One region of the Paenibacillus sp. J22R232 genome, then DNA from elsewhere that is predicted to be linked to it. Evidence: a T-box and tRNA genes for the amino acid it is inferred to sense, from the RefSeq annotation. Region 1 holds a T-box; the other holds one or more tRNA genes.
The links. The T-box of region 1 lies ahead of metG (methionine--tRNA ligase). A T-box ahead of a tRNA ligase gene usually reads a tRNA of that ligase, here a tRNA-Met.
Positions count from the first base shown of each region.

Region 2: it encodes a tRNA-Met, which carries the amino acid that the T-box ahead of metG (methionine--tRNA ligase) is inferred to sense. The anticodon was not compared.

Region 1 covers NZ_JBWDNK010000005.1:287,213-303,311, reverse strand. Annotated here, with positions in the region: gene gntK (gluconokinase) at 1-502, shown strand, start outside; gene AC0YN3_RS18005 (squalene cyclase) at 554-2,422, opposite strand; gene AC0YN3_RS18000 (LysR substrate-binding domain-containing protein) at 2,529-3,413, opposite strand; gene AC0YN3_RS17995 (YeiH family protein) at 3,615-4,637, shown strand; gene AC0YN3_RS17990 (spore germination protein GerPE) at 4,716-5,153, opposite strand; gene AC0YN3_RS17985 (hypothetical protein) at 5,170-5,379, opposite strand; gene gerPC (spore germination protein GerPC) at 5,379-6,047, opposite strand; gene AC0YN3_RS17975 (spore germination protein GerPB) at 6,089-6,292, opposite strand; gene AC0YN3_RS17970 (spore germination protein) at 6,289-6,516, opposite strand; gene AC0YN3_RS17965 (Hsp20/alpha crystallin family protein) at 6,604-7,092, shown strand; gene AC0YN3_RS17960 (hypothetical protein) at 7,242-7,442, shown strand; gene AC0YN3_RS17955 (hypothetical protein) at 7,478-7,702, shown strand; gene AC0YN3_RS17950 (Fur family transcriptional regulator) at 7,780-8,217, shown strand; gene yidD (membrane protein insertion efficiency factor YidD) at 8,235-8,474, shown strand; T-box leader at 8,540-8,817, shown strand; gene metG (methionine--tRNA ligase) at 8,873-10,876, shown strand; gene AC0YN3_RS17935 (metal ABC transporter solute-binding protein, Zn/Mn family) at 11,146-12,195, shown strand; gene AC0YN3_RS17930 (metal ABC transporter ATP-binding protein) at 12,254-13,078, shown strand; gene AC0YN3_RS17925 (metal ABC transporter permease) at 13,062-13,871, shown strand; gene AC0YN3_RS17920 (cytochrome c biogenesis CcdA family protein) at 13,894-14,607, shown strand; gene splB (spore photoproduct lyase) at 14,632-15,699, opposite strand; gene mntR (transcriptional regulator MntR) at 15,908-16,099, shown strand, end outside.
Region 2 covers NZ_JBWDNK010000001.1:282,883-298,981, reverse strand. Annotated here, with positions in the region: gene AC0YN3_RS01340 (helix-turn-helix domain-containing protein) at 203-2,458, opposite strand; gene AC0YN3_RS01335 (hypothetical protein) at 2,684-3,175, opposite strand; gene AC0YN3_RS01330 (RDD family protein) at 3,317-3,712, opposite strand; gene AC0YN3_RS01325 (hypothetical protein) at 3,944-4,510, shown strand; gene AC0YN3_RS01320 (hypothetical protein) at 4,527-4,802, opposite strand; gene AC0YN3_RS01315 (macro domain-containing protein) at 4,953-5,378, opposite strand; gene AC0YN3_RS01310 (hypothetical protein) at 5,456-6,031, opposite strand; gene AC0YN3_RS01305 (hypothetical protein) at 6,061-6,582, opposite strand; gene AC0YN3_RS01300 (hypothetical protein) at 6,625-6,951, opposite strand; tRNA gene AC0YN3_RS01295 (tRNA-Leu) at 7,585-7,670, opposite strand; tRNA gene AC0YN3_RS01290 (tRNA-Ile) at 7,690-7,766, opposite strand; tRNA gene AC0YN3_RS01285 (tRNA-Met) at 7,804-7,880, opposite strand; gene AC0YN3_RS01280 (hypothetical protein) at 7,989-8,153, opposite strand; gene AC0YN3_RS01275 (2'-5' RNA ligase family protein) at 8,391-8,903, shown strand; gene AC0YN3_RS01270 (ABC transporter substrate-binding protein) at 8,985-10,508, opposite strand; gene AC0YN3_RS01265 (ABC transporter ATP-binding protein) at 10,514-11,404, opposite strand; gene AC0YN3_RS01260 (ABC transporter permease) at 11,413-14,334, opposite strand; gene AC0YN3_RS01255 (efflux RND transporter periplasmic adaptor subunit) at 14,338-15,411, opposite strand; gene AC0YN3_RS01250 (ABC transporter ATP-binding protein) at 15,377-16,099, opposite strand, start outside.

The DNA.
Region 1 (16,099 bases):
TATTTTCCACCCCTATTTGTCGGGAGAGAGAGCGCCTCTATGGGATGCGAATGCGCGCGGGTCTTATTTCGGATTGGGCTTGCATCATAAGAAGGAGCATCTCATTCGTGCGGCTCTGGAAGGCGTCATTTTTAATTTATACAGCGTGCTGATGGCACTCGAAGAGCTGACTGGAAAGCCTACGAAAATACAGGCGACAGGCGGATTTGCCAGATCGGAGCTATGGCGTCAGATGATGGCGGATATATTCGACCAAGAGCTTCACGTACCCGAGAGCATCGAGAGCTCATGCCTAGGCGCAGTCATCCTCGGGTTATACAGCTTAGGGGAAATCGACTCCTTATCGGCCGTGGAAGATATGGTCGGAGGATCGCATTTTCATTTGCCGAATAAGAAAAACGCCGAAATCTACGCGGAGCTCATGCGCATTTATATACGGGTTTCAAGGCTTCTGACAGAGGAATACGCGAGCATTGCCGCTTTCCAACAAAAATACGTATAGCCCAAACAGCCGAGCAGCTCGGCTGTTTTTTTTGTGCGGAAATACGTATGGCTATATCCCGTATTTTTTGGCATAGGCACTGAGAGTGAGCATGGGCCAAATATAATTGTTGCTCGGATAATGGACATATACGCTGCCGGGAAGAGCGGCGCCAGTTGGATAGCTATAAGCACCGTCACGCTTTGCCAGCAAATGCAGGAGAGCTTCCATCCCTTTTTCCATGGCAGGCGTAGGTTTATCGTACACGGCGATTAAAGAGTCAAGCGCCCATGCGGTTTGCGAAGGCGTGCTGGCATGAAGAGGCACATAATGCTTTACTTTATCGCTTGAGCAGGATTCACCCCAACCGCCATCCGAATTCTGTATGCTTAGGAGCCATTTCAACGCTTTTCGGATAGCGGGGTGGTCAGGCGATACGCCAACGGCCATCATGCCCTGAATGGCTGCTCCGGTGCCATGGATATAGGCGATTCCCCATCTGCCGTACCAGCTGCCGTCTCGTCTTTGCTGCGAAAGCACCCACCTCACGCTGTCGCCCAGCCACTGCTGGCTGATCGTCATTTCAAGCTCATTACCTAGAAAACTTAGCATGCGGCACGTTAAGTCAACGGTTGAAGGATCGGTCGAAATATCGGAGGAGCCTTCAAAGGTGAAAAAGCTCGCAGGAAGCTGTTTTCCTTTCCGTTCAAACGCAGGCCAGCCGCCGTCCTCATTCCGCATAGCGAGTGTCCAATTCAACCCTCTTTGCCAATTGGCAATTAATCCGTTCTCTTCCGTCGCGTACGGACGTACCGCCCGAAGCGAAGCAACGCTATCGTCGACGTCGGGGTATAGGGTATTCACATCGGAAAAACCCCAGCCTCCGGCAGGCGTATGAGGCATGCGCTTAGCCCAGTCACCGGTACGGAATTGCTGTTTCTCCAGCAGGTAAGCTCCGGCTCGTTCCATGGCTGGATGGTGGGGAGGCAGTCCCGCTTCTCTTAACGCGTAGCTGAGCATGGCAGTATCCCATATTTCAGAAGACGCAACCTGCAGATGAGGCCTGCCCCTGCATATTAACGAAAGGATCCCTCCCAGCAGCCGGTTGACGGCTGGGGATTGGGGGGAATAGCCGAGTGCAACCAAAGCTAAAATCATGAGAATCGTCGCGGTGGAAAAGGTGAGCAGCGTGCCGTTCGGCTCGATCCGATCGAACATGAATTTTTCTGCATCCCCGAGCGCTTTCTCGGAATGGTGCTCTAGCAAGCTGGATAAAGGCAAGCTGGAGATAAAGCCGCTGAGTGCAGATATCCAGGTTGAATCATTCTTGAAGGCGCGCGAGCTCCCGACATACAAGGCGGAGAGGTTAGGCATCGTCATGGAACGGAGCACGAATTGTTTATTGGCCATGATTAATATGGGAACGAGATGTACACGCGCGTGTCCGGACAAGGAGAATAAGTCAAGGCCTATCCCGGAATCCGAGAAAAAGGCTTCCAGCGGAATCCGCAACAGGCGCGGCCACTCTGCCTGCCCAGTAGCAGACAGCATCACCTGCGTCAGCAGGCTGCGGGCTTCAGCCAAGCCGCCGCGTTGGAGAATGAATTGCTTAGCATGCACCATCCGCGGATCGTCTTCGTAATAATACCCTGCGTAGAGCAAGGCGAAATAGGCTTCGGCCGTCGCGTCCAAATTGCCTCCGGATTCATCGGGATACACTTTCCAAGACCCGTTAGCCTCTTGCTTGGAAGCAATTCGAGCTGCCAGCATTCGGATAAGATGCTCATCTGCCCTGCCGAGCAACCGCAATGCGATAATCAAGTAGCTGTCTGTCATGGTTCCTGAATCGAAGCACATCCGCCAGGCTCCGTCTTGCGACTGCTGGCCTAGCAGATCTGCCGCCATTCGATCTATCTGTTCCCGAATTCGGTTCGAATCCATATGGCACGCTCACCCTTTGCAACCTTAGTTGCCCTATGTATATGCGGGAGAAGGCGGCGAAAGTCGAAGACGGAAGCGTTGTTTAGGGCACTTATGGAAGCAAAATTCAGTCAGAGCCTGATAGCAGCTTCTGAAGCAGCATCGTAACGGCCAAAGAAAGAGGAGCCTCTTTATGCCGGATAATAGAGAATTGCCGTTCAAATCTTGCGTTCTGAATGGGAAGCTCCATTAACTCTCCTGTTTCCAACTCTTTGCGCACTACCCAGCGGGAGAGCAGCGCGATGCCTAAGCCAGCCAGTACAGCCTCCTTGACGCTTTGGCTGCTATTAAAGATGTAGGATCGTTTCTGTGCGAGCTTGTTCTCTGCGAAAAATCGATCGCTAAAGTCGCGGGTCCCAGATCCGCTTTCCCTGAGCACCCATATTTGGTCGTGAAGCTGCCCGGCATCCGCGATTCGAAGAGCAGCAAGCGGGTGTGACGATGGGGCAACGATAATCATTTCATCTCTCATAAATGGCGTAATCACGAGATCCGAGGCAGATGCCTGACCCTCGATAAGCCCAATATCCAGCTCATTTGACCTAACGGCTTGCACGATTTCCTCCGTATTCCCAATCGTTGCCTGCATAATGACGAGCGGATATTTGGCTGCAAATTCAGCTATGCATTTGGGAAGCACGTATTCACCAATCGTAAAGCTGGCTCCAATCTGAAGCAGGCCGGTAACTTCGTTTTGCAATAAATGAATATCCTGTTTGGCTTCTTCATACAAGAGTAGGATTTTCTTGGCTTTTTGATACAATATATCGCCAGCTTCCGTCAGCCGTACATACTTCGGAGACCGGTGCAGGAGCCTCGCGCCCAGCTCGTTCTCCAGATTGCGGATATGCTGGCTTACGCCAGGCTGCGATAGGTTCAACAGCTCGGCTGCCCTTGAGAAATGGCGCTGTTCCGTAACAGCCACGAAGACGCGCAGCGACTCTGCTATCATAATAATCCCTCATTTTTGGATATGGATTTTGTGAATATATAGTAAGAATAACGGATTGTTTATTATATTTCCATTTCTATCATAACAATTTGTAATGATTAAGATCGATTATATGTATTTCACTTCCTGATCTGCGAGCTTTATAGTGAAAACAAATAGATCGTAAAAATGAATTTTCATCCAGAGGTGCGTGTAATGAACATGAGAAGCATGACGGCTTTCCGGTCAAACAAACGAATGGATTTCTTAGCAGGAATAGCGTTGACAGCTCTCATTGCTATTGTCGCCAAGTATATGGTCCAGCTGCCGTTATTGAATGTAATGGGGCAGCTGGTTGTAGCTATCGTGATTGGAATGGCACTGCGAGCATGGGGGCATATACCTTACGCAGCGAGCAGCGGCATTGCTTTTTCGAGCAAAAGGCTGCTTCGCTTAGGTATTGTTCTGCTGGGCATGCGTTTGAATATGCTTGATATCGTGCAAGCCGGTCCGAAGGTATTCGCCATGGCGGCTATTCATATTGTTTTTACGATCATTGTCGTATACGGATTGAGCAAATGGATGGGAATCAGCAGAAACCTCGGGCTTCTGACGGCCTGCGGAACAGCTATCTGCGGAGCGGCAGCCGTTGTCGCTATATCGCCACAGCTGAAAGCCAGCCATAATGAGACTGCCATCAGCGCAGCGACAGTAGCCATATTAGGCACGATGTTTTCGATCGCCTATACGGCTCTCTATCCCGTATTGCACTTAAGTGCAGCCGGATACGGCATCTTCGCGGGAGCAACGCTCCATGAAATCGCCCATGCAGTCGCTGCTGCAGCGCCAGGAGGGCAAATAGCCGTCGATATGTCAGTAATGGTGAAGATGACAAGAGTCGCGATGCTCGTCCCAGTGGCGATTGCGATCGGCATATGGAACGCCCGGAGAGCGGGCAACAACGAGAAGACGGATTTAAAAAGTTTTCCGATTCCTTGGTTCATAATCGGTTTTCTTGCAATGAGCGGAATAAATACGTTAGGCATCATTCCTTCAGCTATAACGGAACATTTGATTACAACCGCTTATATGCTATTGGCGATGGCCATGGCAGGCTTAGGCTTGGGGGTTGATTTCGTCTTGTTCAGAACATTAGGCAAAAAGCCTTTTTTCGCGGGGCTGATCGGCTCGATCCTGTTAACCGGACTTGGCTTGCTGCTCGTCCATCTGTTCCATTTGGCTTAGAAAAAAGAAAGATAGGGGCTGATCGGCCCCTATCCGCAAGATTAATTATGATCGTATCCGCGATTGCGTTCCTGCAAGCTAGTATGGGCAGCCTACGGGAGGAACCGGTCTCGGCCGCGGATATTGACGAATATGCTTGATCCGGGATTCGCCGGTCATCTCCATGCCGTTGCCGATTTGAATGCTTGCGGAGGAGCCAGCGGCTATGACCTGGATGTTCCCAACCGTAATGTTCGGAGAACAATTAACACGTACGACGGACACGACTTCTCCATTATCGTAATCAGGATCAACGAGAACGGGCAGCGGAAGGTAGAATAGCGTATAGGATTCAAAAAAGATGTCTCCTGCCGTCGTATGGTCTTCTTGCCTTTGGAGTGCCAGCGCTCGAAGCATTGCATGCGTCTCTGCACGGTCGCCGAATTGAATCGTACCCGCTTGCGCTACGCTTATGATACAGATTGAGCCAACGTTTGCCGTTCGGATCGGATAGGTATGTTCATCCTGGACATTCATAGGCGACTCATCTCCTTCAGGATTCGCCCATCGTCCCGCCTGCGTCCTCGGGGAGCGGGAAGGGGGCGAGCGGACCGACGACTACGGATTCTGGCGGGGTATCAAACATGGAGTATAATGTAACGCTGTCGGTATCCCCTACCTGCAGCATGGATGCGCTGGATACGCCAAGAATTTCAATTTGACCGACGCATAAATGATGATTGACCACTGTGAAGTGAAGCATTATGCCATTCCTCCAGATGATGGAGATCCAGTCTGCAGCTGTCTCATATAAGCGTATAGAGCTGCATCGGCATCCCTTCTCGTTTTGGTAAGGACGTCTGCGGCAGCAGCGGGATGATCTTCGGCCGCTTGCTTCGCATCCGAGCCTTTTTCCTTTTGCTGCATGTAGAAATGAATACGCGTAGGTACCTGTTTTCGAACATCTTCTATGATGATTTTTCGGTGGTAGGGGTCCAGAGGTATGCCGAATTGATTCTCATAGGCAAGCAGCGTTTGCGGAGCTCCTGCATCCAAATAACGGGTCATTTCATTGAAAACCTCGTTATATACCGGGCCTGGATCAGGAATTGTTGGTCCGGCAGACGGAAAAACCTCCGGCTTGGATACGGCAAGCTGCTCGATGCTGCCTGGAAAGGTCTCATCGCCCATCCCAGGAGCAGTCATGCCGATGTTCAATGTGCCATCCAGCTTATCGACCTTCAGTTGGTCGAAGTGGTATTCAATGCTCTCGATGTTGTACGTAGGCCGAGCTTCGAGCTGCTTGATCTGTTCACACAAATCAAGCACCTTGGCGCTGAGCGCCTCGAGCTGCTCTTGCTGCTCTTTAAGCTTATTTTGCACCTCAAGTGACCACATTTGCCAAGGAGACAATGGGTTTGGCTGCTGCATGCGACTGCTCCTCCTTTACGTGATAGGCTGGATGCTGCTTGCTAGGATGGATTGGGCAGCGGAACAAAAGAGAGCGGGTTATCCGCGCCTAGCTCCGGTGCAGGTCCTGTGAATCCTCCTGTATTATAGAGCTGCGATAGCGAACGGATCGATCCTGCGCTGCCGACCTGCAGCACGGAGCTGTTCGAAACACTGTCAACGCGAAGCTGATGAATCGTAATTTGCTGATGAATAGTGAGACTCATAGTGCATTCACTTCATTGCTCGTATTGTCTTGAACATCAGGATCGATCGAATTCGTTGCGCTCACAGCGTTGTTGGAGTTTGTTAGGCTGCCGGTAAGGAACGACCCTGATCCGGCATAGGTCTTGGAGCTGCTTGTAGGAGACACTTCCAAGGAATCGCCGAATTGAACGATGGAGCCGGACCCTATGCTTACAATTTTGACAAAACCGACTACTGCTGGCATGAGCATCCTCCTTTTTCGTGGGATAGTTGATTTTGTATGATTCGTGTTACATCTTATGCGGCATTCGCCCAGAGGTTCCCTTCTTGCATGTATCCAAGGCAACAAAGGAAGCATATACTGGCAGAAGTGCTGGAAGGCGGGTGTTTGCTTGTGGCATCCAAATGGGATGATATGGAACGGTGGATGGAGAGGCAGCAGCTGCCGAAAGGGTTCGAGCTGCTTCGAGAGCCGGATTGGGTGGAGCAATATGTGCGCAAAATGATGACTAAAGCGCTGCCTGAAGCGGCAGGGGCCATGATCGGCGGAGGATCAGCAACCTTTTCCGAGACGCGGCATTTTGTTCATGTCAAAATAAATTTGCCTGACGGCTTTGATAAAGAGCAGCTGCGATTGTTCGTGCGTGAGGACCGATTGCGGCTAGAGGGATTGCCAGGGGGCAAAGTCGAGACGATTAAGCTGCCTAAGCTTGTGAAGCCTCGATTGTGCAAGACGCAGCTGCAGGACGCAGTGCTGAAGGTAAAGCTGCAGAAACGGCCGACAAACCGCAGCTATCATGAAGCGATTGTTCGCTGGTAACGGAGATGGTGCGCCAATCGGGGCATGCATCGTTAGATGTGTGCTCTATTTGTCACGAAATCGACAGGGTTTACGGTTGGCTAATGGCATCTCTATCCCTTATAATGTCTAATGAACATGTACATATTAGCAAAAAGGGAGTGTGCTCGGTGTCACTAGTCGATGTAAGCAGTGTTTCTGCTTCGTTATTCATACTCGGAATCGTTTTTTTAATGCTTATTTTCGGATTGCTAAGCTTCGGAATTCTTCGCATGTTCCAGCAAAAATTTCGGACAGGCTGGTTCAGCTTTGCTGGAGCTATCGTTAGCTTCGTCGTCTTTATGTTCATACTAAACAAATGGTATCTATAGTCGGCCTATAGGTTATCGCGACCGGAGGTAAAAGCTTGACCTGGACATTGATATGGTTTGTCGTTAATTTATTTTTCGTTGTTTCCGTTGTAACCTACATGTTTATGCATCGCTCCTACACGGAGGCGAAGCGGCAGTCGAATGACGCCCTGCGCATTAGAAAGCTCAACATGAGGCGAATGCTGGTAGGCATTCTAAGCATCGTATTGTTCGTGGCCATGTCTGCGAGCTTTATGATTAATATGAGATTGAATGGATAAGTAAAGGCTCTCATTGACGAGAGCTTTTTTTTTCGTCATTATGGAGGTATACCATTTTTAGTCCGGAGGTTCGACATATGCATACAATGGAAGACATTATACGACGCATGTCTAGTCAAGGATTGAGAATCACGGACCAACGAAAAACGTTGGCTAAGCTATTTTCGGAGACCCAAGGTTACTTGGCTCCTAAAGAAGTTTACGAGTATATGGGCAAATCGTATACAGGCCTCAGTTTTGATACCGTGTACCGCAATCTTCGCGTGATGGAAGAGCTGGGCGTGCTGGAACAGGTTATATTCGAGGATGGCGGCAAGTTTAAGCTTCATTGCAGAGAGAACGACCATCATCACCATATGATATGCCTGCAATGCGGCAAAACGTATCCGATTACGTTCTGCCCTATGGAACAAACGAACGTACCGGATGACTTTCAAGTCGTGAAGCATAAATTCGAAGTATTCGGCTACTGCAAAGCATGCGTGCAGGAAGAGTCCGCAGCAAGCGGAGTGTAATGCCGGATAAACGAGTAATGCGTAGAGTAACGCAGGCTCCGATCCACTTCTACCGCAAGGTAATCTCGCCGCTTACGCCACCGTCATGCCGCTTCTACCCTACATGCTCCATGTATGCGCTAGAGGCGATTGAGAAGCATGGTGCCGCGAGAGGATCGTGGCTTGCCGTGAAGAGAATCGCGCGCTGCCATCCCTTTCATGCCGGGGGTTATGATCCGGTACCGCCAGTGCCGGGCACCAAGATAGATGCACCTTGACAGAAGGGGATCTGTTTCGGTATATTTTGAGTTATAAAGGGTTACAATGTTAGCAATATTTCTCTATATATCCGAGGAACGGATAAGTATAATAGTACGACCTTAACAGAGAGCCGGGAACGATGCTGGAAGCCGGCAAGGAACGCTATTAGAAAATGGTCCGGGAGGATTCGTTCTCAAGCCGCAGCGCATGTGCTGGGTAAGGGGGCGACGCGAAGCTGGCGTTAACGGCGATAGCCGCCTGCGAGGCGGCACACGAAGCTTTCTGGAATGGTCGGAATAACGGCTAATTCTGGATTGAAATTTGGGTGGTACCGCGTGAGTTACAACTCTCGTCCCATATGGACGGGAGTTTTTTGCGTTTTTTTATCGTTATATTGAAATGAGGAGGCAGTCTGATGACGAAGAAAAATACGTTTTATATTACGACGCCGATCTATTATCCGAGCGACAAGCTTCATATCGGGCATGCCTACACTACGGTAGCCGGCGATGCCATGGCACGCTACAAGCGCTTGCGCGGCTTTGACGTGTGGTATTTGACGGGAACGGATGAGCACGGCCAGAAGATCGAGCGAAAAGCGAAGGAAAAGGACCAGACTCCGCAGCAGTTTGTTGACGATATTGTCGTGGGGATCAAGGAACTTTGGGCAAAGCTCGAAATTTCCAATGATGATTTCATCCGTACGACAGAGGACCGCCATAAGGTGATTGTCGAGAAAATCTTCGCGCAGCTGCTCGCGCAGGATGATATTTACAAGGGGACATACGAAGGCTGGTACTGTACGCCATGCGAATCCTTTTTCTTGGAGCGCCAGCTTGAGAACGGAAATTGTCCGGACTGCGGCCGTCCTGTCGAGCTCGTGAAAGAGGAGAGCTATTTCTTCCGCATGAGCAACTATGCCGACCGTCTCCTGCAATATTATGAAGATAATCCTGGCTTCATACAGCCGGAATCACGCAAGAACGAAATGATCAACAATTTCATTAAACCAGGTCTTGAGGATTTGGCCGTTTCGCGGACGACGTTTGATTGGGGCGTAAAGGTTCCGGGCGATGCGAAGCACGTCATCTACGTGTGGATTGATGCGTTGTCCAACTATATTACGGCTCTAGGCTATGGAGACGAAGGAAAGGATCAGAAATTCCGCGACTTCTGGCCAGCCGACGTTCATCTGGTTGGGAAGGAAATCGTACGTTTCCATACGATTTATTGGCCGATCATGCTGATGGCGCTGGATCTTCCGCTTCCGAAGAAGGTTTTTGCGCATGGCTGGCTGCTGATGAAGGATGGCAAAATGTCCAAGTCAAAGGGCAATGTCGTAGATCCGGTCATGCTGATCGACCGGTACGGGCTGGATGCGCTTCGTTACTATCTCCTACGTGAAGTGCCGTTTGGCGCTGATGGGACATTTACGCCGGAAAATTTCGTTGAGCGGATCAATTTCGACTTGGCTAACGATTTGGGCAACTTGTTGAACCGAACAATCGCGATGATTGACAAATACTTCGATGGCGAAATCCCTGCTTTCGCAGGCACGGTAACGGATTTTGATGAATCGCTGCAGAAATTGTCCACGGAAACAGTCGGCCTGGTAGAAGCTGCGCTTGAGAATATGGAATTCTCGGTAGCGTTAGCTTCGCTTTGGCAGCTTGTTAGCCGGACAAACAAATATATCGACGAAACGCAGCCTTGGGCGCTTGCAAAGGATGAAGCCAAAAAAGGCGAGCTGGCGTCCGTCATGCATCATCTCGCGGAATCGCTTCGCATTGTATCGATTCTGCTTCAGCCGTTCTTGACCCATTCCCCTAGGGAAATGTGGAAGCAGCTTGGGCTTGAGCCTGGTGAGCTTACGGCTTGGGAGAGCACGAAGCAGTTCGGAGCATTGCCTGGCGGTACGAAAGTGAGCAAAGGCTCGCCATTGTTCCCGCGGCTTGATACGCTGGAAGAAGCGGCCTTTATAGCAGCTGAAATGGGCGGCGGAGCAGAGCAGGCGCAAGCAGCCGGGCAGGAGAGCGAAGCAGCAGCTGCAGCAGACTCCTCGAATGAGGCGAAAGCAGTGCCAACGGGCAGCAAGGAAGAAATTGCAATCGATGACTTTGCTAAGGTAGAGCTCCGCGTAGCGCAGGTTATTGCGGCAGAGCCCGTCCATAAAGCAGATAAGCTTCTGAAGCTGCAGCTTGACCTTGGCTATGAGCAGAGACAGGTTGTTTCTGGCATTGCCAAATTTTATACGCCGGAGCAGATGGTGGGACGCAAGGTCATATGCGTGACGAACCTGAAGCCGGTTAAGCTGCGCGGGGAATGGTCACAGGGCATGATTCTTGCTGCTTCATATGGCGATCAGCTGACGCTGTCAACGGTGCCGGATGAGATGCCAAATGGTGCGGTAGTGAAATAAAAGCATGCGATTTGCCGTAAGCAAGAAGCGGTGTTCTGGCTGTCGAGAGACAGCCAGGGCGCCTTTTTTTATTTCTAATAGTGGGATGTTGTTCATAGACTTTTAGCTGCATGAATTGGCAAAAATAAATAACCATACCGAAACGCATCAATCTTCAGCCTATCTCGTTATTCCGTCAGACGGGGTTGACAGTCTCCTAAAAGGCGTCGTATAATACAAAACGTAATAATAACGATTACGAAGAAGAACGGAAATGGAGAGATACTAAAATGAATCATTCATCAAAAAAGGTTCGCAAGGCGGCGCTGGGCTTCCTTTTGACAGCCATGCTGCTGTTCGCGGCAGCCTGCGGTAATAATACGGAAGATACTTCGCCTGCTGCGGGTGCTACCAATGCTGCGAATACCTCGAATGGAAACTCGGGTACGGATGAAGCGGCAAAGCCGATAAGCGTAGTAACAAGCTTTTATCCCCTATATTTTCTTGCATCGGAAATAGGCGGAAGCCATGTTGCTGCCGTTAATCTAGTAGCAGCCGGTGTCGAGCCGCATGATTGGACGCCGAAAAGCCGCGATTTGGACACAGCGTCCGATGCTCAGCTTTTTCTATATCACGGAGCCGGCCTTGAAGGATGGGTTGACGGTTTTCTAAAGGGATTGTCTAAAGACAGCACAGTCGTGACCAAGGAAATCAGCACAGGCATCACTTTGCTGGACGGCTCGGAAGCGGAACATGAGGATGAGCACGAGCATGAACATGAGGAAGAGCATGCAGATGAGGAAGCGCATGATCACGGAGGATTGGATCCGCATACGTGGGTAAGCCCGAAATCGGCGCTAAAGCTAGCCGAGAATGTAAAGAACAGCCTAATAGAAGTCGATAGCGCCAACCAAGCCGACTATGAAGCAAATTATAAAGCGCTCATTGCTAAGCTTGAAGCGATTGATGGCGATTATACCGCCAAGCTTGCGCAAACGGCTAATAAAAATATCGTAACCTCGCATCAGGCATTCGGATATTTGGCACGGGATTATGGGCTCAAGCAGGTTTCCATTATGGGTTTAAGCCCCGATGCGGAGCCGCGCGCGCAGGATTTGCTGGAAATTGCGAAGTTCGTAAAAGCAAACGGCGTCAAATATATCTTTTTTGAAGAGCTCGTATCCGATCAGTTAGCACAGACGCTGGCTAGCGAGGCTGACGTGGAGACGATGGTGCTCAATCCGCTTGAAGGCTTGACGAACGACCAAGAAAAGAGCGGGGAAAACTACTTAACGCTTATGGAACGAAACTTGCAAAATCTTGTGCAAGCATTACAATAGAACAAAAGGCAATCCTACGGAGCTGATTCAGCTCCGTATTGCTGTGAGGAGAGAAATAATGGCGCAAGCAAATCGAATGACAAATACAGGCGCTAATTGCCACCAAGAGGTTATTTCATTGGAAGGCGTTTCCTTTTCGTTCCAGCAGCAGTCTGTTATTTCGGATCTCAGCTTCGCGGTGAAGGAACGCGACTTTATCGGATTGATTGGAACGAACGGCGCCGGCAAAACCACATTGCTGCGGATGATTGTCGGCTTGCTGAAGCCTACGAGCGGAACCATTCGTTTATTCGGAGAAAAGGTTGACCGCTTCAAGCAGTGGGAGCGCATTGGCTACGTGCCTCAGAAAAATTCATTAAATCCGTTGTTTCCGGCGACGGTTCGCGAGGTTGTGCTATCAGGCCTGTTCGGCCGGAGCAAGCTGTTCAAGCGAATGAACAAAGAGGATTACAAGAAATGCGAAGATGCCTTGCATGCGATGGGCATCGATGATTTGCAGGACAAGCGTATCGGTCAGCTGTCCGGCGGCCAGCAGCAGCGCGTATTTTTGGCGAGGGCGCTCATCAACAATCCTTCGCTGCTCATATTGGATGAGCCAACGGTAGGCATCGATACCGAGACGCAGGAAAGCTTCTTTCATATGATCAAGCATATGCACCAGCATCATAACATTACGTTTTTGATGGTATCGCATGATCTGGATATGATTCGTTCTTATCTCGGGCAGGAACCGGCCGCGTCGAACGGAAAGCTTAAATTTCATATTAAGCATTCGCATGAAACGCAGGATTGCGTCGAGAATGACCTGGCGCATAGCTTAAAAGGCCTTAGAGAGCAAATGGAGAGCAGGAAAGAGGTTGTTTTGATTGGAGATCGTAACTAGCGAGTTTTTTCAAAGGGCCCTTATTGGCGGGTTGCTCATTGGGGTAACTGCTCCGCTGATGGGCTTATTTCTTGTGCTTCGCAGGCTGTCCATGATTGGGGATACGTTGTCCCACGTCTCGATAGCTGGCGTAGCGCTAGGGTTTTTAATCGGGGTATACCCGATCGCGGTCGGATTAATATTCGCGATTGCCGCTTCCTTTGCCATAGAAAAGCTTCGCAAAGCATATAAATCTTATGCGGAGCTGTCCATCGCAATCATTATGAGCGGCGGAGTTGCGCTGGCCTCATTGCTGTTCACGATGGGGAAGGGCTTCAACAACAATGTGAACAGCTATCTATTCGGCAGCATCTATACCTTGAACAGCACAGACCTATATGTGATTGGCGGCGTTACGGTCGTCGTACTCATTGCGATTTGGTTTCAGGTGAAGGAGCTTTTTTTGATTACCTTCGATGAGGATGCGGCTGCGGTCAGCGGCTTGCCCGTGAAATTCTATAATGTTATGATTAGCGTGCTTACTGCGCTTGTTATTAGCGTTTCGATCAAAATCGTTGGCGCGCTTCTCGTATCGGCATTGCTTACGATTCCTGCTGCTTGCAGCCTGATTATTGCAAAAAGCTTTCGTCAAAGCGTTATTACCGTAGTCATCATTGGCGAGCTGGCGGTTGTAGCGGGCTTGCTGATCGCAGGAATATGGAACCTGGCGCCAGGCGGAACGATCGTTTTGCTGCTGATCGCAGTATTGCTTTTATTGCTCGTATTTCGGCGCGGAGTACGCGCAGGCAGTTAAATGTCGATAGGGGGAAAAGGGGTTGTCGGACATTAACATATGGCTGGCCTTCGGTGCCGGCTTTGCGTCGTTTATTTCACCTTGCTGCTTGCCGCTTTACCCCTCGTATCTTTCCTACATAACGGGTATTTCGGTCGCGGATTTAAAGGAGAATTCAAACGCGAAGCAAAAACGCATGCGAACGATGTCGCATACGTTGTTTTTTATTTTAGGTTTTTGTACCGTTTATTATGCGTTAGGCTACGGTACGAATGTCTTTGCTGAATTCTTCAGCGAATATAGACAGCTTATCCGGCAATTATCCGCAATTCTGATCATACTGATGGGTTTGTTCCTGATCGGCCTCTTCCAGCCTCAGCTGCTGTTAAAGGAAAGAAGGATGAATCTCATTCCTAAGAAAGCCAATTATGTCAGCTCATTTATTTTTGGAATCGGGTTTTCCGCGGGCTGGACGCCATGCATGGGACCGGCATTGACTGCGATCCTAGGGCTTGCTGCAACAGAGCCAGGTACATGGTTTCAACTAACGACTGCCTATGCGCTAGGCTTTGCTATCCCTTTTTTCGTTCTTGCTTTTTTCTTAGGCACGGCGAGATGGATATTGAAATACTCCGCTATAGTTATGAAAATCGGCGGGGCTGTCATGATTTTAATGGGACTGTTGCTGTTCACGGATCAAATGACCAAAATTACCATTTGGCTTAACATGATTACGCCGGAATGGCTGGCATTTTAATCGGCATTCGAATTCATCGCTTCATTAAGTGAAGTACTCAATTTTCGCCTCAGGGAAATGCTCGAAAATGCGCTCCGATAAGTACATGCGGAGCGCATTTGCTTGTTCATCAGGGTATACGTATTTTCCTTGTCCCCATCGGCCCCATTTGTATTTGCGTTTTTCGATATCCATTTCGAGCTTCGTTCGTGGGTAGCGCTTCTCGATCACCGCCTTAGCCGTTTTTGTGAATCGATGCTGAATCAGCTCAAAGGTCAAATCCTTGGTAACATCGGAGGGAAGCTGTGCAGCAAGAGCAGCTATTAGCTCGCCGTAGCCTTCTTCCCAGCCTTCATGCCAAATGATCGGAGCAATGATGAAGCCCATCGGATAGCCGGCTCTAGCTACCTTTGCGGCGGCCTCAATGCGCTGTTCGAAGCTTGAGGTAGCTGGTTCGAAGTTTTTAATGACATATTTGGCATTCACGCTGAAACGAATCCTTGTATGCCCGTTATGATTGGCGTCAAGAAGCGAGTCGACATGATGGAATTTAGTTACGAACCGAAGGCGTCCATGCTCTTGCGTGCCCATGAAGTCAACGAGCTCCCTAAGGCTGCCTGTGATCGGCTCAAGACCGATGGGATCGGAAGTACATGCGGCTTCAAAGCGGGTTATTTCCGGCTTTCGTTCATCGATATAACCTTGTGCGGCATTCAAAATATCGTCCATATTGACGTAGACCCTTATATATGGCTTGGCGCCTAAGGTTGTCTGCAAGTAGCAATAATGGCAGTGAGCCATGCAGCCGGTAGCAATCGGAATGGCATATTCAGCTGATGGCTTCGAGGTATCGAATTTTAACGTTTTGCGAATACCGACGACAAGCGTTCTTTTAGCTATTTTGTATTGTTCGAGCTCGGTATCACCAGGCAAATTCGTAATGCGATTATGGGAAGTAGTCATTCTATAAGGAATGCCTTCTTTCTTCACCCATTCAAATATGCGCTGCCCCTTCGGATAATCCAACGCGGATGGTTCAAAATATACAAGCTCGGGAACGAAGGAAAGGGTGGAGCGGTTCGTTCTGGGGCGTTCAATCACAGTTGTGCTCATCGTCATTCCTCCATAGGTTGATTCAATAATGAGTCATCTTATTGTGTGACGGAAGTTCGCTGCTGAATCTGGTAAGTTTCAGCGTGAATTATGATTTGCGGGAGTTTTGATCAGGAGTACGGGTTGCAGTGCAAGCAGCGGACAGTGTATGATACTAAGAGTAACGCCTACGAAGTAAGGTGAAGAAGTATGGTTAGGGGGTTCTTCAGTGCCGACACCGAGCATGGAAGACTACTTGGAAAGAATTTATAAGCTCATTGATGAAAAGGGGTACGCGCGTGTCTCGGATATTGCGGAAGGACTAGAGGTTCATCCGTCCTCTGTAACCAAAATGATCCAGAAGCTGGACAAGGATAACTATCTGATTTACGAGAAGTATCGCGGTCTTGTATTGACCAAC
Region 2 (16,099 bases), on a different contig from region 1:
TCTTCGTATCGAGTAGTATTCGAGCCGGCTGCACGGTTTATTAGGTAGCGCTTTCATTCCCGTAATTGCAGTCCGTATCGGAATGACCAAAGTATGCCATGCCATTCGAATAGTCTGCAATAAACTAGTTTCTTAATCATAAACCTCAACATAAATTACCATTTTATGGATTATTCAACTTTACTCGCATGCTAAACATTTTTCATAAACCCGCGTTGTTGCTGGGTTTTCCGGGCTTTAGCTTCAACCTTCTATAGTCTCCGGGCGTAACGCCGCATACTTTTTTAAATACGCGTCCGAACGTAATTGAATTGGCATAACCAACCTGCAGAGCAATGCTTTGTACCGAATCCTCGGTTTCCGCCAGCAGCACCTCCGAGTGCTCCATGCGAAGCTGCACGATGAAATCAACAAATTTCATATTGAACTCTTCTTTAAAAAGATAGCTCGCGTATTTGCCCGAAATATGAAAACGATCGCTCAGATGCTTCAAGGAAAGATCCGGATTCGCAAAATTTTGTTCAATATACGTTTTCATTTCGGTAATCATCGCATGATGGTTTTTCGTTTCGCAGAACGCGACATAATGATGGTACAGCTCCGTTAGATGGTCCAGAACCAAGCCATTCAGCTCGGTAAGTGACGATGTATGCTCAACCGCCTGTTTCCATCTTTCCGCATTTCCCCCCGTAAAATGCTCATGCAAAACATCGGAAACGCTGCTCAGCTCCGTACTCAGCATATCCATTAAGGTCTGAAGAAGCATTCGCACGTCTTCGTCCTTCAAACAATCCGCTTCCAATGACTTGAACAGCTTCTCCAAGTGCTCGCGCCAATTGCCCGTCGACAATCTAAACTCCCGTACCAAATCGGCTGCCATCTGTAAGTATTTATACGACTTGTTGCCAGCTTGTCCAGGCAGATCGTCACTCATTACGACGGCATCCTTGTTGAGAGACAGCTTGTGAAGCATCGCGTCCACTGCGGATTGGTAAGACATATGGATCGGTGCCCAATCCTCGACAATCGGACCGATCCCAAAGGTTAATGCCATTCTTAAATTATCCGATACCCATACGCTGCCTTTTTCAGCAAATCGGCGGATACGTTCTTTCAATTTCAGCTTTTCAAGATCTGCTCCGACTATAATGCCCATCCGGCTCTCGCCGATCCATTCTGCCCAAGCGAACATTCCCTCATCGCGAGCCAGCTCCTGCAGCACGTTCGACAGCGCGAATTTAAGCGTATGCTGATCCCTAACCGAAAAACCGCTGCTGAAGTTTCCATACTGGCCGATTTCCACGACGATAAACGCAAATTGATCTAGCTTCGTTCCTGCCGGCAGCAGCTTGAGCTTCAGAATTCTCTCTTCAGCGCTCGCAGCTCCTTCCCCTTGAATAAGATCAAAAAAGAGCTGCCTTCTGCCTGCCAATACATGATCCTGCTGCTGTTTTTCGAAATCGGATGCTTGCTGAATCAGATTCTCGAGTGTGCGGTCGATCAGCGTAAGCTCGTCCATCTTCACTCCGCCTGATCCTTCGCTGCGCAGCTGGATCGATTCAATCCGGTTCATCATTAAACGGATAGGCTTATAGTTTTTTCGCGTAATGTATAAAATATAAAAAATAGCAAACAAGACCGTCAGCACGCCAATGACGACCCATACGTAAGAAATGACCGATACCCACAAAAAGAGCTGCCCCGCCTTTATGCCGCTTTCGAAGGTCCATCCTAGGACATCCATATCCACATGGTTAAGAACTTTGCCGCCTTCTTCGCCTGGAGACATCGTTGTGAACAGCAATTTCCCTTCATTGTCACGAATATGTAAAAACGTAACAGAATCGTTTTTCATCGATTGAATCAGACGCTCAACGGCATAGAAATTAACATTAATGACAACAAGCCCTTCCGTTCCGAAGGGCAGCGGCTCCCGTTTGTACATGGAGATGACTTTTTTGTCGCTTTCCAAGCTCAGCTCATGGTAAGGACGTATGGCAGACCAGCCTTGGTACGAAGATTGTTCAAGCGCTTGCTCCAGAAATTCCTTGTCAGCAAAATCATCCCATGACACAAGCCCAATGCGTGTCAATACCTGTTTATCCTCAATCCGGTACACATACATGGAATCGATTAAGCTGTCATTGGCAATTAAGTCTCTCATACTGTCTACAACGCCAAAGGTGACCTCATGATTATCCGATGCCCGATCAACATTTATGAATTCACGGTAATAATCATTTTTTTCGATCTCCTCCAATACGTCCGTCTCAATTCCCCTCAAGGACCTCGATAATGTATCCATGATATAGCCGGTAGAAATGCGATCCGCTTTGACCGTTTCATTATTCGAAATTTCATTAACCATTAAAAAAGATAAAAAGGTCAGCATCGTTATCGTGAATAAAAAAATAGGGAAATACGAAAGCAGCATTCGGCGGTACCAGCTTTTTTTCATAACAATCGCTCCTCTTATTGACTTACCGGCAATCTGGCTATGTTCTATAACATAATGATTTCATTATCTTCATCTTGTAAGGGTAAGCGCTTTCTCTATTCATTCTAAAAGATTCATTCTAGCAAAGCAATCATTGCGGCTTACTAATTAAACATATGAATAGCCAGAGCCAGCCATCTGTTATCGATGACTTGCTCTGGCTATCCGGTTCATAAACGTCCTGTCTCAGCTCTGCTGCTTGTCAAACCAATTATAGAAAAATTGATTTACATATTGACCTGCCAGCAGGAACGGCAGCGTTTCTTCTTCCTGGAATGACTCTTTCCCTTGGATCGTAAAATACAGCCACAAGGCAAGTCCCTCTGCAAAAGCGCCTGAGTGATAATCCGTTCCATCCAGCAGCTTAGCGATTGCAGCCATACAGTCCTCAAATACGGCTTCGCTTGCAGGATAGAGCGCTTGAAGCTTTAAATGAAGATACGAATACACGTAAGGAAATTCCTTGCTTCCCGCCAAGGCAGTGCTGAATAGAGCGGTCGAGACAGCTGCAGCCATGACGCAGACCTTCCACTGCTCAGCATTCTCCTTAAGCGAAGCATCCTCTGGAAAGCGCTCAATAAGGTCATTGTAAAGCGTATCCTTGATGGAGAAAATCTCCGCATATAAACGACGCGAGTCTTGTTTAAGCGAAGCTTCTCCGTTTTTGCGATCGATCATATCATTCCCCGCCTTCCATTGCTTTGGCGACGTTCCGTCTACTCTAGTTTACTTCATTTAAATTCAAGAAAGCAAAAATCGACCTGTTGCCCAAATAAAAAAAGCTCGCCGCAACTGCTCGCAGCAAGCTCTCTCATTGCCTTAATCTGCCGAAACGACTTCCGTCCCTGCAATAAAATCGTGAATCGCCCGCTTATCCTCGCGCAGCCCTACCATAAATGCACTGATAATAACAGCTATTCCTAACGTTAATGAATAAACAAGCCCGCTAACGACATTCCTTAATAGCATCGTACCGATTCCGGGGCTTGAACCGTCCAGCCTGCTAATGCGGATGCCGCATATCCGTTTGCCAATAGTGTAGCCGTTCCAAAAGACCGGAAGCAGCAGCGTGTACAAGAATGATAAAATATCCGTAAAGTACTCTCTACCCTCAAGGCCTCCTGTAATAAGCAATGAAATTATAAACAGCGGCACACCGACAATCAAACCGTCTAACAAGGAAGCACCTAACCGAATCCAGAAGCCAGCGTTCATGCTTGCCCCCCTTCCTGCAGTCTCAATAAATAAGAAGCGCCCATGGATCTAGATATATGATCAAGAATGCCGGATCATGACCACCCGCGTGGCCGTTAAGAATCAAATAAGGCATGAATGGCTCACTGCCGCAACGCCTTATCGCCAGGCTTGAATAGAATGCCTCATAATGGTTTAAAATCTATGAGAAAACAATTAAACGAATGGTTTCTCGCAGGAGGATCAATGCATATGAACGCTGCATGGAAAAAGTTAATAGAGAAAGCCTATGATTATCCCAGTACGAGACAGCGATTATTAAGCAAGGGCATCATCTACCTTTATTGCGATTACTCCGGATTCACAGCTGGCAATAACCACGGAGCAGCCTGCTGTATCATCCACAACCGGCGTTTTGAGATCACATCTAAGCAGCTTCCTATCGAACGGGATGAAGGCTCCATTTATGGTGAGCTGCTGGCAATCGTACACAGCCTTGATATGCTTGCGATAGCTTTGGCCAAGCATAAACCGAAGCTTGCCGTTATTTACACCGACTGCAGCCGTATCCGGCAGCTGCTTGCAAGCAGCTATTTCCCCAATCCGTTTTTCAGACAGGCTCGGGATCAAATACGGTCTGCTATCGAGCAGTTGCAAGCCTCCTTTCCAAGTGTAGCTGTGAAAATAACATACATGGGCAAACATAAAGAGAACAATGCGCTGCATAGGTTAGCCCATAATGCGGCACGCCTGGCTGCTCTAGCAAACTCAGACACGAAGAAAGAGCCAACGATGGATTTCGCAGGCTCTTTCGAATGAGATGTGAACGAATTGCTTATTGAATCGGATTGTTTTGCAAAGACATCGCTGCAGCTTGTGCCTGTTGCAGCTTTTCTTGCGCTTTCTGAACATCCTGATGCTCCTGCTTCACAAGCTGCTGCGCTTGCAGCACTTGCTGCGTCTCTGCTTGCAGCATCAGCTCAGCCTCCAGCAGCTCCTCATTTTGTTCCTGCAGCTGACGATGGGCCGCCAGCACGTCCTGCTGCGCTTGCTCCAGCTTTTGGTTTTCTTGCAGATCGGCAGCGATTTGCTGTAAGTTTCTGTTTACCATCACGTAAGCCTCCATCACACTCATTTTGTCAAAACGACCAAAGTTTATCGTGCTCCAAATGGTTGGGTTTTATGCTGAAATTGTGAGGGAATGGTGAACTCGGAATTGCATTCACATCTAAACCAATAACAGTGGCTCTAAGTCATCAACCTATAGCTTTCTACAGACTAAAATTTCAATATCTGTCTCTTCAAAAACATGCTTTATGATCTCCCTGTTTTTTGCCCAGCTTAACCGGTCTAATCCAGCACCAATCTGTGGCATTGCAATTTTCATAATCCCCTTTTGAAGAGCGAGTTCCTTCATGGCATATAAAGCCAATTCCAAAGAATCATATGTAGGCTTTCCGTAAAAAAGCTTTTTAGTTATGAGATTCAGAACTCTTCCAACTTGCACACAAGATCCGACTGGATAGGGATTATTCTTAGCCTCTTCGGTCATATGCCCAAGTTTAAACTTCTTTTTAAAGTCAACTGCGATTCCTGCTCCCATCTTCGCATCTGAGGAAATGCAGTGAGCAAGATAATTCGATGGATCAACCTCAAATAAATCTTTCACAATCTCGTTATAAATCATTTTAAAACCCCATCTTCATATTAAATTCTACTATATTGAAAATTCAAGTTACGTCCCACACCTAACAAAACCCAATTTTATTTTAATTCTTTTATATTATCAACAAACACTATCTCTCCCTCAATAGGATGAGTTTTTTGTTTCCCAATCACTACATAATTGTTACCTTTTGAAGGTAAACTTTTACTAATTTCAACAATTATATATCTAATATTTTGGGTAGATAATAAAACAGCTTTGTATACATAGCCTCCTCTTTTCCCCCCGATAATCGCTACTTCCTCTATGATTCCTATAATTTTCAGTTGTTCAATGTCAGGATTTTTTAAAAGGTTAGACTTGACCCAAATTTCTTGTAGTTCTTCAATGGACTTTTCCTTATTATCCATCATAAACTTCCAATCATTAGAAGAGGGGAAGTTTTCCTTTGTATCTTCTATATAATTATTATATTCTAAATCGAGTAAATCAATATATTCATCATCATGTTCAGATATAACTCTTAGCTGTTCCTCCCCACATTTATCAGTATGATAGGCTAGGAACTTGAACGACTCTATAATATCAAAGTTTCCCCATCCCCATGCCTGCCTAGAATAAAAACCACCTTTGACTTTACATTTCAAACAATGAAAATAATAATATGTTGACATTTAGACTCCTCCTTAAATCTTATCTTTTATCATTTCATCTCTCTGTATTCTTCCCACCCTTTATAACTATGAAATGCTTGCAATGCTTCTCTATAATTGGAAGCAGTTACTTCCCACTTTCTATGATATTTGCCAACCATCAAACCATTTTCTATTAATCCAAGTATTTGATTATTATCAGCAAATACAAAATCATCAATATAATCGGTTGAATACTTAATTAGGGGTTCCCATAATTCATATATAGTCACATTATCAAATCTATGTGGTTTTAGTTCGGACAGATTATATTTTGTTCTTTCATCACCTTTTTTCCACCAAAGCGTTTCTCCCCAGTAAATACTCGATGACCAATATTCTGGTAATTCGTGGTATAACATGTCCCCTTCATATATTTCCTCTAGATGTCCCCAGAAAGAATTTATATGTTTGATTGCTGCATCCTGATTAAATGGAAATCGATTTATCAAATCAATTAAAATGAAACGGCAATATAAAAAAGAACTGTAACCTGTTTTAAACACCCATACTTGGTTTTTAAATATCTTCATTAAAATCCACTCTATCCGGATAAGATTGTATTTTTTTTCGTACTAATTGGTCTCATCACACTTTTTAAAGATCACATCAAAATCATCTTGGAGTATTAAATGGTCAATTACTTCTTCTATACGATTACGACTACATTCATCCACGAGTAGCATGTCACTTCCCCACAAATACTTCCCATGAAGATTCTCACCTGTTCTTTTGTTCTTTTCTGCAAGTCTTAATATGTTTTGATATGTATAAAATGATGCAACCCATCTCTGTCCTTCTTCAAACGTAACTATCACATCAGTATTATCGTCGTGTATATCCCATTCACCAACTGCCCATTCTTCTGCTTCTATCCAAATGGAATACTGCTTTACTTTCATCCAACTACCCCTCAATTAAATAAGGTCATTTACATTAGCGTATCCATATTGCTCTATTGTACTATAATATAAGAATCTTCATGTTAACATATCGTTTTGAATCCACTTCCGAATTTTCACGTGTATGCGTACAATCCAAAAAACCACCTTCGTAGGTGGCTAATCTTTAAATATTACATAAACTGCATTCTGCCTATCATCTTTACTCGTCATTGAATATCTCACAATCATATTCGCTGAACTATTACCACTCAAAACTCTGAATAACACTGAAATACATTATGCTTCAAGTTATCACTACTTTCAAATAAATCAGGACACCGTTTGAAAAAGAGTCTACCCTGCTGACTGTAGTCCTAATAGGTTTTCTCACTTATCCGATGTGCTTTCTTCAAAAAAATATCTCTAATGCATCCGTCCACTTTACAGTCATTATGCTTTTGATTTTGTTAATTCTTTCCATGAAAAAAACTCCCTCTCATCACTTGTTTATGGCAAGTGTTGAAAAAGAGTTTTATCTTCGCTTTGGGTTCTGAGTACTTATACAATGACTCCTATAAGTACTCAGAACCTTAGGCATTTCGTACATTATGTACTTCGTGAAAACCATTGACTCATCAAGGTTTTCTGGTATGCCGAGGACGGGAATCGAACCCGTACGGTGGTCACCCACCGCAGGATTTTAAGTCCTGTGCGTCTGCCAGTTCCGCCACCCCGGCATGTTGTGAAGGTTTGCTATGGTGGGCCCTGAGGGACTCGAACCCCCGACCAATCGGTTATGAGCCGACCGCTCTAACCAACTGAGCTAAGGGCCCTCGAAAAACGTATATTTCAACGTATTCATCGAAAGGTTGGTTGCGGGGGCAGGATTTGAACCTGCGGCCTTCGGGTTATGAGCCCGACGAGCTACCGGGCTGCTCCACCCCGCGACGTATATCCATTTGAGCAAAGCTTCTTGAAATGGCGACATAAAATAATATACTATAGTTGTATGTTTTAAGTCAAGCAAAATATTCTAATTTATTTTCGAGCTTTTTTTACGGTATAAATCTAACGCCAAATCGGCCTTTCCGGGAGCGAAATACCTCGACTTCACGCGGGCTTTCATACCCGTAAACCCACCAGTCGTTTTCCATTCTTCTGACCAAGCACCCCGCTTGAAATTTTGTCTCGTATAGGCGAACCCAATACACCCACCTCATGCGAATCCCTCCACTGCGATTAAGATGTCTAGCGGTATGCTAGCCGCTTCAATAAAGGTTGTAGCCATTAGAATACCCCAAAATTGGAATAATACAATAAATCAAAGCGTTATTCCTCATCACAATCATCGGCAGGTCAGACCGCTTCATTGAACGGCGAAAACGCCTAGTCTGTTTCTTAATTCTTATGCAAATCGGGTATACTCAAATAAGATCATTGCAAAGGAGCTGAGATCCATGTTATACGGTATCGTTGTGTTTCCGGAAAAGCATGTACAGGATTACGCAAACAGCTTGCGAAGAAGGCATGACCCGCATTATTCGGCAATCCCTGCGCATTTAACGGTGAGAGAAGCGGAAGAATGGACAAATGAACAGCTGCAGCTGGCTGTTGGCCATTTGGAGCAAATCACGTCCACGCTGCCGTCATTTTCGGTTCACCTGAACCGGGTATCAACCTTCTACCCAGTCAATCATGTGCTATATCTGGCGCTGCAAGACACGGTCTCCATGCAGCGGCTTCACGAGCAGCTATGCACCGGCCCGCTCGCTGTCGAGGCTCCTACGTACGTATTCACGCCGCATCTCACGATTGGACAAGAGCTATCCGCCGATGAGCTCCATGATTTGTACGGAAACCTCCGCATGCAGGAGATTGACCTAACCACTGCGATCGACCGCGTCCACCTACTCTATCAGACCGACAACGGCTCCTGGACCGCGTATCAATCATTTCTGCTGCGAGGATAACCCTTAGACGTAAAAAAAGCCCGAAAGCGGTTAGAAACCGCTCTCGGGCTTTTCAAATGGTCCTTTATCTGCAATCCTTCATTATCTAGGCACTGGCATAATTCCGACTCCACCGCCTCCGCCTTCCATTCCTCCGTTAGGATTCGTTTTCAGCTTCTCAAGTACAGCATTTCCGCGAGTTTCCCACTCGGCAAGTGCTTCTTTGGCTGTTTTCGTCTTTTTAATCACTTCTTGGAACAGCTCGTAGCCAGGAGATTGAGCTTCCCAAATACCTGGTTTTTCACGGAAAATTTTCTCGGAATCCGTGCTTGTCGGAGGAAGCGGCTTAAGTGACGTAAAAGCGTCCATATTGTATTGCATGCCGCCGATTGGCGTCAAAAATTCTTTGCGTGCAACCATTTCATAAAGGCTTCTCGACTTCAGCTTCGCCCATTCCTTGCTGTTGGAGAATTTAATGAACTCCCAGGCATCTTTATCATTTTGCGCTTTGTTGTTAATCCCCATCAATTGGCTCAACATGATGCTGCCGCCTACCTCTGGATCGTTCGGGTGAACCGGCACGGTAACGACATCCCAATCAACTGGCTCGAAATCCTTGATTTTGGCAGCATTGTCTGATGCTTTCTTCAGTTCATTGATATAGCCGTATTCACCGATCGTCATGGCTACTCTACCTTTGATAAACAAATCGCCATAGAACGGATCGTTTCCGTTTCCACCGTCAGCGACTGCTTTTTCATTTAATTTATTAATGAATTCTTGAGTAGGAATAATTTCTTCTTGATAAAGGGAAGACACCGTATTCCACACGCTTTCCCATTGCTCGCTGTTCACGAGCATTTTCTCGCCCTTGTCATCCCACATTTTTAATTGCAGCGCTTGGCTGTAAACTTGGGTGTCGTTAAAGCCGTCAGACGGCCAGCGGTTGAATGAGAAACCGAAGTTGCGGTCTTCGCCTTCGCCTTTAGCCACTTGGCGCGCAAGGTTAAGCACGTCTGCCCACTGCATTTTGTCAGTCGGAGGCGTTACGCCGGCATCTGCAAACAGCTTTTTGTTGTAGTACAGAGCAGAAGAGCTGAATGTAGGGGTCAACGCGTACAGATTTCCGTCGCCCGCGGATTTGATGCCTTCGATAACGGTTGGAACATAGTCGGTAAGGTCGAACTTATCCTGAGCGACTAACGGATCGAGCGGTTGAAGCAAATTGTCCTGCGTCATGCGGCGAAGCATGTTGTAATCTAGTACAACAACATCGACCGGGTTCGAGCCGTTAAGCATTTCCTTCATTTTCTCGTACGGATCAGGCTGTGTCGTCGGCTTTGCAGGGTCTGACTGCTCAAAACGCTGATCATCGTAATTAATCGCGCCTACGATCTCGAATTCGATGTTAGGATGAGACATTTCATACATATCGGTGTACTGCTGGCGGAAATAAGGCTCGTTGTCCGAACCGCCGTACAAGACGCCAATCCGAAGCACGCGCTTCTCTGTTGATTCCTCTGAGCCGCTGCTGCATGCTGCAAGCAATCCGATTAGCAAAGCAAGCGTTAAGCTAACCAATGTTATTTTGCGAATACCCATTCCTGTAAAACGTTTCTTGTTCATTCGAATTAACCCCCTAGTGATTTCGGCGGAGTAATAACAATCCGCTCGCCGTCAAACTCCATTGTCGCTTTGTCCTTAATATTCAAAGCTGTTAAATATTCCTTCGGAACCTGTAACCGCCCGACGCGGTCTACCACGACATACGCTTCATGGACAGCCTGCAGCCCAGTTGCAACGGCAGGTAGATCTGCCTCACCCCCATCAGGATTGATGTTCGGATTCCGTTTAATAAACTCCGTGCTCGTTAAGCCGTCACGGATCGCTACCACGCGGTCGACTTTTCCCGCAAGCGTCAGATCATGCGTAACAATGACGATAGTAATGCCTATCTCGCGATTAAGCCTGCGGAAGATATCCATGATCAAATCGGATGTAGCCGTATCTACGGATCCCGTAGGCTCATCGGCTAACAACAGCTTGGGACGGTTCGAGAGCGAGATCGCAATGGCAACCCGTTGCTGCTCCCCTCCGGAAAGCTGATGAAGCTTGTTATGCATACGCTCCTTGAGCCCCACCCATTCGAGCAGCTGCTTCGCGTAGACACGGTCAACCTTGCCCGACAGCATCATCGGCATTTCTACATTCTCAAGCGCGGAGAGATAGGGCAGCAGGTTGCGGGCGTTATTTTGCCATATAAAGCCTACTGTCTCTCGCTTGTACTTGACCAGATCTTCTTCCGTAATCTTAAGGAGATCCCATGGACCTACGTGCACCTGGCCGGCAGAGGGGCGGTCAAGACCGCCCAGCGTATTCAGAAGCGTTGATTTTCCGCTGCCGCTGTTCCCGATGATTGCCATTAGCTCGCCTTCGTTTACTTTCAAGTTGAGGCCTTGAAGCGCGACGACTTCCAGGTCGTCGGTTTTGTAGATCTTCACTAAGCCTTCGCAATCGATCATCGCCGTTGTCATCGTTCCTCTCCCATCTTGACCGCTTGATGCACTTTAAGCCTTCTAATATGAAGGAAGAGCAGCATCGCACCGATAAACATCATCACACCGACTACGATAAACAATTGGTTCGTGTCATTCGAATCGAAAATTACTCGGAACGGAGGCACGGTCTCTGCAACGTTCTCAGCTGTCTGAAGAAACGGCAGGAAGAGCAGGCTGACCGTCTTCCCGATCAGAACGCCGAGTCCGATAGCAAGCCCCGCAGTAAACAGCTGCTCCAGAAGAAGCATGCCGGTAAGCTGCTTCCTTGATAAACCCATCGCGCGCAAAACACCGAATTGGACGACGCGGCCCGATAGATTAAAGAACCAAAACAGTACGTATCCAGCCAGCGTGATCACCACGGATACTAGAAAACCTAAGCTCAATATCCCAAACACGCCTCCGCGCGTAGGAAGCTTCGATTGCGCAATCAGCTCGCTTCTAACATCTTTAACCGAAGCAAGCTCGATTCCCGCTTTCTGGAGCTCGGTAACGATTGGCGCTACTTTGGCATCCGGCTTCATTTTAAGCCACACTTCGTATGGTATAAGCGGAAGCTGGTCATACACATAATCCAAATTCGTAATAATAAACGGCGATTTATCCGGGTACTGGCTAGGCCAGTACGGTAAAATGCCCACTACGACGAAATCCACTTTTCCTTCTGCAAAACCGACCGAAACGGGATCGCCAAGCTTCAGCTGATATTTCTCGGCTACTTTGGAAGGAATTAATGCTGCTTGCTCATACAAGCCTAAGTTATTCAAATAGTTAAAGGGATGTACCGGGTACAAATCATTGCGGAACCAGCCTACCTTGGAAAAATCGACGTTGTCGATTCCCATGACCGTGCCTTGACCGATTGACTTGCCGGATATAACGACGCTCCCTTTCGCCTGTAGGACACGGGCTGCTGCTTCGACGCCTTCCAGAGAACGGAACAGCTCAAATGGCGGCTCCGTATACATAATCTTGGTCGGTACGCTTTGACCTCCGCCGCCACCGCCAGAGCCGCCACCGGAGCCTCCTCCGGAACCGCCGCCGCTTCCGCCGCCAGAGCCGCCGCCACTGCCCGAGCCGCCCCCGCCTCCGCCGGAACCGCCATTCCCGGGTGTAGTGGTAAGTTCAGCAGACCCTTCCCAAACGGTTTGAATCGTTACGTCCGCGCCGTACTTATACAGCGTGCGCTCCGTCGAGTTCAGATCGATCGTTCGTGCCGCCGATGCATTGTACACACCAAGTCCAAGCGTTAGAACAAGCAGAATCATCAAAGGATAATAGCCTTTGGATGACCTTGACAGCTGCATAAGCGTCAAATAGAGCGGTACCGGCAAAAATTTGCGCCCGAGCCAAGTGAAGCATTTGAGCAGCCACGGGAAAAGACGCAGGAAAAATAAGCCAAGCGCAAAAATAGACAGCGCCGGTACGAAAAATAGAAACGGCTGCACATTTAATTGATCCGTAGTCATGCCCGTCTTGAACGTAAGCATTTGACGCTCGTTAAACATATACCAGCCGTAGCCAGCCGCGCCGATTAGCAATACGTCCAAATACCAGCGCTGCCAGCTTGGCTTGCGGTCTGATCGAGCCAGATCCTGCTTATAGCTGACGATGGACGACCTTGCGTAGATAACGGCAGGAATAATCGTCGCCAGCAGCGCCAGCAGCACGGCTGCCCCGCCCGCAATGATCGCTTCCGTAGAGAATCCAACGGGAATCGACTTCCGGTTAACGAAGGATAAGAAGCCATTGGCCGATCCGATGCTCTTCGCCATAAACCAGCCGATAAAGGGGCCGCTCGCCAGCGCTATGCCTCCAAGCAGCAGTCCTTCGAGCAAATAAATCCATATGATTTGCCGAGTGCCTGCGCCTCGGCTACGAAGCACGGCGATGTCGCTGCGCTGCTTATCAAGCGACTGGCGCGCATTCATTGCAATAAAGAAAAAGACCATTGCCAGCATAGGTGCAGCAAGCGTAAAGAGAAGCGTCTGCAGCTGCAAGCTTTGCTGTTTGAACTCGGAAAGGGTGGACGCAAAAGATATTTCGACCCTTGTATCCTTTAGGCGTTGATACAATTCGATATTCAATCGCTCAAGCGTCTTCCCAAGCGGCGTAAGTTGACTCGTCTGAATCTCCGATAAATCAAAGGCATAATACCAGCTTGCATTATGAAGCGGTATGCCTTTTTTAGCGAGCAGCATTTTATCGAATGCAGCCCCGCTAATTTGAAGCGAGCTTAACAAGCTTTCCATGCCTTGATACCAGTAAGAACTCGTATCCGAAAGCGGTTTGACTGCTCCGACGATTTTGACCCGTAAAGTAAGATCAAGCCCGCCATATATCGGGTATTCAAACACATCGCCGATATGTATATCATTGCGATACATCGCTTCCTCGAACATAACGGCTTCGATTAGCTCGCCGTCACCCTCGGCATTTACGAACCATCTGCCTTGAGTAAGCTCCGTGTTTTTATCCAGTCCTGACATCGTCATCATCGTAAGCTGACGGTTGCGCCCCGCATCCACTTTAGTCGGATCCTCAGGTACAACCTCCGAGCCGCGAATCGAAAAACTATTGACATACGTATTGTAAGGAAAACCAATTTCCTTAGGCACTCCGTCCGTAATATACCGTTGAAGCTCCGATAACGACGCGATGTCCGTTTTGCCTCCGGCAGGAGATTGATACCTCATCAGCAAGGAGCCCGCCGGCAATCCGGTGCTTTTCTGCTGCAGCGACTCCGCTACAACTCTTTTGAGAGCGCCATCTGCGTACATGGGTATGCTCGTTGCAAAAGCAACCGCCAGTGTCAGTCCTGCTAGCGTGCTCAAGGTTAGCCAGCGCGTGTTCCACATTTTGCGGAACAAAAAACGAAACAGCGGAATTCCCATTGGCTATCGACCTACAACTTTCTGACCTGGCTTCAATCCCTGCAGAATCTCAATCTGCGTAGAGGTTTGCTGACCAACCTCGACGTCTACCTCGCGTTTGCCTTCGGCATCAATAACCTGCACGTAAGTACGGGATCCAATCGAACGAAGCGTAGAAGGAGGAATGACAATGGCATTTTCAGTGCGCTTCGTAATGATGTTGATCGACAATGGCGTTCCGCGGTTTAAGTTTTTCGGCAAGTCCTTGAGTTCAACGATCATGAAGTCCTCTGGTCTCTCCGGCTTCGTTTCGCCAGGCGTTCCGCCTGTGCCCCCGCCAGCGTTCGGATCGTCTGCTTTAATCGGAAGCTGCTTGACTTTCCCTTTAAACGTACCGACATTACTAATATTGGCAACAACCTCGAGCCCAACAGCTATTTTCTCAAGCTCGGTTTTGGTAAGCTTAGCAGCTGCCGTAATTTTGCTTGTGTCCGCTACGATAGCGATCGGCGCATAGGCTTTGATCAAATCGCCTTTCTGTACGTTCAACGTCACAATCGTCCCGCTAAAAGGCGCAACTAACGTCGCCTTGCCGATCTCTTCTTCCATGTCTACGAGCTTCTGCTTGCGTTCTTCAAAAGCAATGGACTTCTCTTCAAACTCGATCGGATCCATTTCGTCACGCATGCGAAGCGTTTCCTTCATCGCGATTTCTTCTTTCTTGAATGCGAGCTTTTCCATGCGAAGCGTCTTCACCAAATCATCAACGTCAAGCTGCCCAATGGTTTGGCCCGCTTTAATCTGTTGATTGGCTTTCACGTTCAGCTCTTTCAAATGCTTGCCGTCCAACGTGAAGAACAACGTCTCTTCTTCCAGTGAAATCAGCTTGCCGATAACCTGCACCTTCGTCTCCAAAGTAGCGGTTGTCACTTCGTATTCTGGCTTTTTCGAGATTTGAGGCGGTGCAATTTCTGGCAATACCTCTTCTTCACCTTCTGCCGGGAGCAGCGAGCACCCGCTTGCAAAAATTAGGGAAACGCTCATTGCAACAACAAACGAACGCTTAAATAAATTTCCCGTCCACCATTTCATAGACATGGTCGGCAACCTCCAAAATCGTAGGATCATGTGTAGTCATGCAAATAGAAACTTGTTCGGTGCGAATAATATCTTGGAATACCGCCATAATCTGAGCCGACATGCCTGAATCCAGCTCTGCGGTTGGCTCATCTGCCAAAAGCAGCATCGGCTTATGGGCAATGGCTTTGGCAATGGCAACGCGCTGCTGCTCCCCGCCGGAGAGCTCGAACGGTCTATGGTTCATCCGTCGTTCAAGGCCAACTAGCTCCAAGCACTGGACGACCCTGTCTTTCCATTCCGCTCGAGGAATGCCAGCCATGCGAAGGGAAAGCTCTACGTTCTCCCGAGCGGACAAAAGCGGCATAAGCGCAAAAGCTTGGAATATAAAGCCCATGTGCTTACGCCTGACTAATGTACGCTGATTATCACTCATACTATGGAAAGGCGAACCGTTAAACAAGATTTCGCCCTTGCTTGGCGTATCGAGTCCTCCTAAGCAATTGAGCAGCGTCGTCTTGCCTGATCCGGATCTGCCCCTTAGCATAATCAATTGGCTCTCCTTGAGCTCCATTCGGATGCCCTTTAGTACATGCAGCGCAGAACCGCCAACTTGAAATGTGCGCTCTACGTCATTCACCGTCAGTAAATTGCGCTTTTCCTCAGTGGGCTCCAGCTGCGCTTCCGTGCTCTGATCTTCTTCCTGCGG